One region of the Streptomyces sp. NBC_00250 genome, then DNA from elsewhere that is predicted to be linked to it. Evidence: riboswitches for the same ligand, from Rfam matches in the RefSeq annotation. Region 1 holds a riboswitch; each other region holds the start of a gene.
What was found. Region 1 has a riboswitch for cyclic di-AMP ahead of OG259_RS11255 (M23 family metallopeptidase). Riboswitches for the same ligand answer to the same signal wherever they lie in the genome.
Positions count from the first base shown of each region.

Region 2: another riboswitch for cyclic di-AMP. It lies ahead of OG259_RS07940 (LysM peptidoglycan-binding domain-containing M23 family metallopeptidase); the one in region 1 lies ahead of OG259_RS11255 (M23 family metallopeptidase).
Region 3: another riboswitch for cyclic di-AMP. It lies ahead of OG259_RS19925 (M23 family metallopeptidase); the one in region 1 lies ahead of OG259_RS11255 (M23 family metallopeptidase).

Region 1 covers NZ_CP108088.1:2,523,288-2,525,542, forward strand. Annotated here, with positions in the region: gene OG259_RS11250 (GntR family transcriptional regulator) at 1-362, opposite strand, end outside; gene OG259_RS11255 (M23 family metallopeptidase) at 569-1,339, opposite strand; cyclic di-AMP (ydaO/yuaA leader) riboswitch at 1,352-1,517, opposite strand; gene OG259_RS11260 (M16 family metallopeptidase) at 1,728-2,255, opposite strand, start outside.
Region 2 covers NZ_CP108088.1:1,773,703-1,775,957, reverse strand. Annotated here, with positions in the region: gene OG259_RS07945 (tyrosine-protein phosphatase) at 1-486, opposite strand, end outside; cyclic di-AMP (ydaO/yuaA leader) riboswitch at 875-1,034, shown strand; gene OG259_RS07940 (LysM peptidoglycan-binding domain-containing M23 family metallopeptidase) at 1,039-2,019, shown strand; gene OG259_RS07935 (SGNH/GDSL hydrolase family protein) at 2,185-2,255, shown strand, end outside.
Region 3 covers NZ_CP108088.1:4,426,001-4,428,255, forward strand. Annotated here, with positions in the region: gene OG259_RS19925 (M23 family metallopeptidase) at 1-1,082, opposite strand, end outside; cyclic di-AMP (ydaO/yuaA leader) riboswitch at 1,094-1,239, opposite strand; partial or broken gene OG259_RS19930 (PP2C family protein-serine/threonine phosphatase) at 1,441-2,255, opposite strand, start outside.

The sequences.
Region 1 (2,255 bases):
TCGCCCTGGCCGCGCCTGGCCCGCTCCTGCCCCAGCCTGACCAGGCCCCGCAGCACCTTGAGATGGGCCTCCGTGCGCCGCTGGGCCGCGCGTGCGGCCCCCAGGGGTTCGAGCAGCGCCCGCATGTCGAGCAGATCGGCCGCCTCCTGCTCGGTGGGCTCCGCGACATGCGCGCCGGCGTGACGGCGGGTGACGACGAAGCCCTCGGACTCCAGGGTGCGCAGCGCCTCACGGACCGGGACGCGGGAGACCCCGTACCGCCGGGCGAGCTGTTCCTCGGTCAGCCGGCTGCCGCGCTCGAAGACGCCGGAGACGATGTCGTCCCGGATCGCCGTGCATACCGAGTGCGCGGGAATGCGCATGTCCGACCTCCGCCTTGGTCTGCGCGAGTCAATTCGAGCGGCGCCTGTTCTGCGCCCGATCTGCGACTCTATTGCAGTGCGCCGGAATTTCCGATGCCCCAGCGGAATATGAATGTCTTGCGACCGACGAAAAGCCCCGGCTCAGTACGAGCCGGGGCTTTTGCGATGCGCTGCGGTACGACGCGGGTGCGCGACGGACGTCCGGGTCAGACGTTGACGCCGCGGGCGCGCAGGTACGAGATCGGGTTGATGTCGGAGCCGTACTCGGAGGTCGTACGCGCCTCGAAGTGAAGGTGCGGGCCGGTCGAGTTGCCGGACGAGCCCGAGATGCCGATCCGCTGGCCCGGCTCGACGCTCTGGCCGACGTAGACGCCGATGGAGGAGAGGTGACCGTACTGGGTGTACGTGCCGTCGTTCATCCGGATGACGATGTTGTTGCCGTACGCGCCGCCCCAGCCGGCCTCGACGACGGTGCCGGAGCCGACGGAGACGACGCTGCTGCCGTAGGAGGCGTGGAAGTCGATGCCGGAGTGGCTGCCGGAGGACCAGAGCGAGCCGCTGGTCTGGTAGCCGGTGGACACGTACGTGCCCTCGACGGGGAGCTGGAAGGAGTTCAGGCGGCGGCGCTCGGCCTCACGGGCGGCGCGCTGCTCGGCCTCACGGATCTCCTTGGCGCGGGCCTCGGCCTTGCGCTTCGCCTCGGCCTTGGCCTTCGCCTTGGCGGCGACCTCGAAGGCCTCCTGCTCCTGGGCGGCGGCCTGGGCGTCGATCCGGTCCGCGAGGGAGTCCTCGGTGATCACCTTGATGAGGCCGGTGTCCTCGACGGAGCGGTTGTCCGTGTCGGCGGCGAGCGCCGGGGAGGCGAGGGTTCCGATGACGCCGGCGCCGGCGAGCGTCGCTGCGCCGGCGATGCCCACGCTGCGGCGCGCCATCCGGCTCGGACCACGATGCTTCCCGGTGGCACGGGTGAACGCCATGTAGGGGCTGATCCTTTCCTTCCTTCTCGCCTACCGGGTTAGCTGACGGGTTCGGAGCAGGAAGGTCTCCTACGAGCCCCTCCGTACGAGACGAAGGCGCCCGATTCACCCCAGGGACTACATGTGGGTCCCCGGCTCCCCAGGCTCGCGCCTGACGGGGACTCGGCGATGACTGTCCGATGCCGCGGCTGCGGCACGTGCAACTGACGAACAGCCGCCCCGACGCTATGCGGATCGTCTTTCAATCACCAACCAGACACGTCTTTTGTAAGACATGCCACAGGTCATACAAGCACCCTTGCCATCAATACGGACAAAGGGGAGGACCCCGACGAACTATGCCGTCGGGGCCCTCTCTTGTCATGCCAGAAGCCGTCAGAGGCCTGAATCAGCCCGTCACGACGGTCACTTCACCGATGCCGAGCGCGCGCACCGGCTCCGCGATCTGCGCCGCGTCGCCCACGAGCACGGTGACGAGCCGGTCCACGGGGAAGGCGCTGACCACGGCCGCGGTCGCCTCGACCGTGCCGGTCTCCGCCAGGCGCGCGTACAACTGGGCCTGGTAGTCGTCCGGGAGGTGCTGCTCGAGCTGGTCGGCGAGCGTCCCGGCGACGGATGCGGCCGTCTCGTACTTGAGCGGCGCGACCCCCACCAGGTTCTGCACGGCCGTCTCGCGCTCGGCGTCCGTGAGGCCTTCGGCGGCCAGCGTCCGCAGCACCTTCCACAGATCGTCAAGAGCCGGACCGGTGTTGGGTGTGTCGACGGAACCGCTGATGGCGAGCATCGCGGCACCGTTCCCCTTGCCGTCGGAGCGGAGCACCTGCCCGAAGGCCCGCACGCCGTACGTGTAGCCCTTCTCCTCGCGCAGGACCTTGTCGAGCCGCGAGGTGAGGGTGCCACCGAGGCAGTACGTGCC
Region 2 (2,255 bases), 750 kb from region 1:
GTGCATCAGGGCGGGGAGGCTGTCCTCCGCCATGGAGTGCAGGACCCGGCTGTGCTCCTCGGTCCGCTCGACAATCATCTTCCGGTACGAGTCGGACATTCGGGTCGCGGCCTTGCCGTCGCCGAGGAGCTCCCGCAGCTGCTCGATGTCGCCCTCGCGGACCAGCTTCCAGAACTCCTTGCCCGCGGCCGGATCGCTGAGCGGTATGTTCACGTTCCGCACGCCGGGGAGGTCCACGTCCTGGCCCTCGACCTTCCGGTCGACCAGGTTCCGGAAGTCGAAGACGGTGTGCAGTCCGAGCGAGTCGAGGAAGACGACGTCCTCCTCGGTGGCGTGGGCGAGGTGGCCGCTGCGGAAGAGGCGGCCGGGGTGCACGGCGCGCCCGTCCGTCGTCGGCAGGCCGCCCACGTCCCGGAAGTTGCGGACCTCGGCCAGCTCGGGTTCGTTCGCTTCGATGGGCGGGACCTGCGGCAGCTGCTGCGTCACGGATGCTCCTGATGGTCGACGTTCGGATGACCGATGCGCGATCGGTTCCACGGGCAATCATCCAGGTGGGGCCGCGATGGCGCACCCCCCTGGACGGGAATGGGGGATCTGTCCGAATTGAGGCGTTGTGTATAACGCGCCCTGTTTACGGGCGAGATGGGCCCGAGCGCGTGAGCAGGGTCATAGAAGTGACGGATCGTGGCCGTCGGCCCTGAGCAATTGCCGTACGGAAAAAGGAAATCGAGGGCCCGTCATCCACGGAGGGTGACCGGAATTCCGGGTGAAAGGCCGCACGGGGAAAGCCGTTGGAAATCATTGGCTTGTTCGCGCAGACCCCGCTCGTCTAGCGTCACCGTCAATCCGGTCGGACCGCCGAATCCTGCCACCGTCCGGAATTCCACTCATCCCATGCGTGGCAGGAGCGGGGGACCCAGGAAGTACGCCGGTCCCGCGACGCAGGACGGCTTGGGGTGAAGCCGCGTGAGAACGCGGCCGGGCATCTCCAGTCCGAACCCGACAGCTCACCTCGCAGGCGCCGGAGAGGAATTCGCCATGCCCGCGAAGGGTAAGCACCGCCGCATCAAGTCCAACCGCCTCACCCGCGGAATCGCCGCCGCCGGTACAGGAGGCGCCGTCGTCGCCCTCCCGCTCCTCGGTGCCACCGGCGCCCACGCCGCCGCCCCGGCCACCGCTCCCGGCCAGGCCGTCACCGCCGCCGCCCAGGTGAAGGCCCCCGCCTCCGCCAAGGCCGCGCCCGCCACCACGAAGGCCGCGCCGAAGACGTACTCCGTCGTGCGGGGCGACTACCTGTCGAAGATCGCCGCCGAGCACCACCTCACCGGTGGCTGGCAGAAGCTGTACGCGGACAACCGCCAGGTCGTCGGCGAGAACCCCTCGCTCATCCTGCCGGGCATGAAGCTCACCCTCGGCGCCAAGAGCACCGCCAAGGCCGCCGCGCCGAAGAGCACCGCCAAGGCCGCCGCCCCCAAGAGCACCGCGAAGGCCTCCACGAAGAGCTCCGCGAAGAACGGCGACACCGCGCGCGCCTCCCGGAGCAGCGAGCGCGCCGCCGCCCCGGCCGCGAGCACCCAGTCGTCCGGCTCCTCCTCGGCCGGCGCGACCTCCGCCTCCGGCTGGTTCGCCCCCGTCAGCGGCGGCATGTCCACCCCGTACCGCGCCGCGGGCTCGATGTGGTCCTCCGGCTACCACACCGGTGTCGACTTCATGGCCTCCACCGGCACCACGATCGTCGCGGTCGGCCCCGGCACCGTCTACTCCGCCGGCGACGGCGGCGCGTACGGCAACCAGGTCGTCATCCAGCACGCCGACGGCACCTTCTCGCAGTACGCCCACCTCTCCTCGATCTCCGTCTCCGCCGGCCAGACCGTGAGCGGCGGAGAGCAGATCGGTCTCTCCGGCGCGACCGGCAACGTCACCGGACCGCACCTGCACTTCGAGATGCGCACCGGGCCGGAGTACGGCTCCGACATCGACCCGATCTCCGCCCTGCGTTCGCACGGCGTGAGCATCTGACGCCCCGTCGTCACTCGGAGGCCCGGCACGCACGCGTGCCGGGCCTCCGGCGTGTTCCCGCTCTATTCCGGCTTGGCAAATTCTTTATCGGTGGCATATGTCACCCAGCGTCAACCCCTCCTTACGGTCGCGTAGGTCACATCCGAAAGGGAAAGATGTGCTCCCGTGGCAGACGATTCGAGATCAAGAGACAAGAACGCATTCGGGTCGTACGCGGCGATCGGTGACAGCTTCAC
Region 3 (2,255 bases), 1.9 Mb from region 1:
TGGGCGCCGGTGACGTTGCCGGTGGCGCCGACGCGGCCGATCGTCTCGCCGGTGCCCACGGTCTGGCCAGCGGAGACCGTCATGGACGACATGTGGGCGTACCAGATCTCGGTGCCGTCCTCCAGCTCCAGGACGACCCGGTAGCCGTACGAGCCGGACCAGCCGGCCGACTTGACGGTGCCGCCGTGGACCGCCTTGAGCGGGGTGCCGGTGGGGGCGGCGAAGTCGAGGCCGGTGTGGTAGCCGGAGGACCACATCGAGCCGGACTGCATGTAGGTGGCGCTGAGGCTGTACGAGGAGAGCGGCAGCGTGTAGCTCGCGGCGAGCTTGGCGAGGCGCTCGGCCTCGGCCGCCGCTTCGGCCTTCGCCTTGGCCTCGGCTTCCGCCTTCGCCTTGGCTTCCGCCTCGGCCTTGGCCTTCGCCTCGGCGGCCGCCTTCTCCGCGGCGTCGGCCTTGGCCGCGGCCTCCGCGGCCGCCTTCTCGGCCGCCGCCTCCTCCGCCGCGGCCTTGTCGGCGGCGTCGGCGGAGGCCTGCTGCTGCTCGGCCTGCTGGAGGATGCGGGCGCGCAGGGCCTCGCCGGCGTTGCCGGTCGCGGCCTTGGTGGCCTGACCGTCCCGGCTGACCAGGGATGCCTGCGTGACCTGCGTGGCCTTCGTGCCCTGTTCGTCGTCGGCGGTGGCGTACGTGGCGACGGTGAGCGGGTTCGGGTTGGCGCGGGCCGCGGTGACCGTCTCGTGGGACTCCTCGGGGAGGAGGTCACCGACACCGGGGAGGTCGTGGGCGTCCGGCAGGTGGAGGTCCGCGAGGTCGGGAAGGTCCGGGAGCGAAATGGCGACCGGGGGCTTCTCCTGCGCGGTGGCGAGGCCGCCGGCGCCGACGGCCGCGATCACACCGACACCGAGGACGGTGGAGGAACGGGCGAAGTTGGAGCGCTGCTTGACGACACGGTGCCGGCCGCCGGAGCGGCTCTCGGCGCGGAGGGAGCCCTCGGTGGGGTTCCACTCGGTGTCCGGGGCGGCAGGACCCGCACCACCACCGAAGGCATCGAAGGGGGCTTCGGGTGCGGGAGTGTTGGACGCCACGGGGGCGCGCTCCTTTCCTTCCTTCTCGCCTACCGGGTTAGCTGACGGGTTCGGAGCAGGAAGGTCTCCTACGGGCTCGTCGCACAGGTGCGAAGGGCCCGATTCACCCCAAGTAGTGGTTCCCCGGTTCCTTTTCAGGATTCGGCGCGTGCGCACGGTGCCGCCTCTTGCGACGGCTGGGACGACCGCGCTGCGTTATCGAACGTTAATAGACAGGGGGTGCCGATTCCAAGCTGTTCCTCTTGATCATTCATTGAATTGAGGGGGAATGGCCCGAGTTGACCCCCCTTCAGCAAGGAGTGCCGAAACCCTCGCGATCTGACGTTATGTCAATTGTTATCGCAGTGACACCTCGCGACTACGGCCGGTGACCGGGCTCGCCCCGCGGCGCTCCCGGCCCGCCCGGCGGCACCACCGGCATCGTCCGCCGCCGCTCCGGCTGCCCCGCCGCCGGACGGCTCAGCGCGAGCAGCGCCATGTCGTCCGTCGACCCGCCGCCCGTGTGCAGCCGTACGTCGTCCACGAGGGCGTCGAGCAGTTCCTCGGGCCCCGGGAAGATCGCTCCCGCCAGCCGCCCCCCCCGGGTCGTAGAAGACGCCCGCCGGGTTCCGCGCCTCCGAGAGGCCGTCGGTGTAGAAGAGCAGCGTCGCGCCCGGCGGATACGGCCGCGCCTCGGCCCGGTCCGGCCACGACGCCAGCTCGCCCATGCCGAGCGGCAGCGCCGGCTCACCCGGCTCCAGCGTGTCGAGACGCCCGTCCGCGTACAGCATCAGCGGGGGCGGATGCCCGCGGTTGACGACCCGTACGAAACCGTCGAAGGTGCCGCCCCCGTCGCCGCGCGGGATCTCGGCCAGCACGGCCGTGGTGAACCCCTCGAAGGCGTCGAGCCCGTGCCGGCGGGTGCCCTCCCGGGCGAGGGCCCGTTCGAGGCGCTGCGCCACGCCCTCCAGGGTCCGCTCCTGCTCGGCCGCCTCCCGGAACGCCCCGATGACGATGGCGACGGCCTCGACCGCGTCCATCCCCTTGCCCCGGACGTCGCCGACCACCAACCGCACCCCGTAAGGGGTGTCCTGGACGGCGAACAGGTCACCGCCGATGAACGCGTCCGCCTGCGCCGCCTCGTAACGGGCCGCGCACTGCAGCCCGCCGATCCGCTCGTCGGGCATCGGAAGG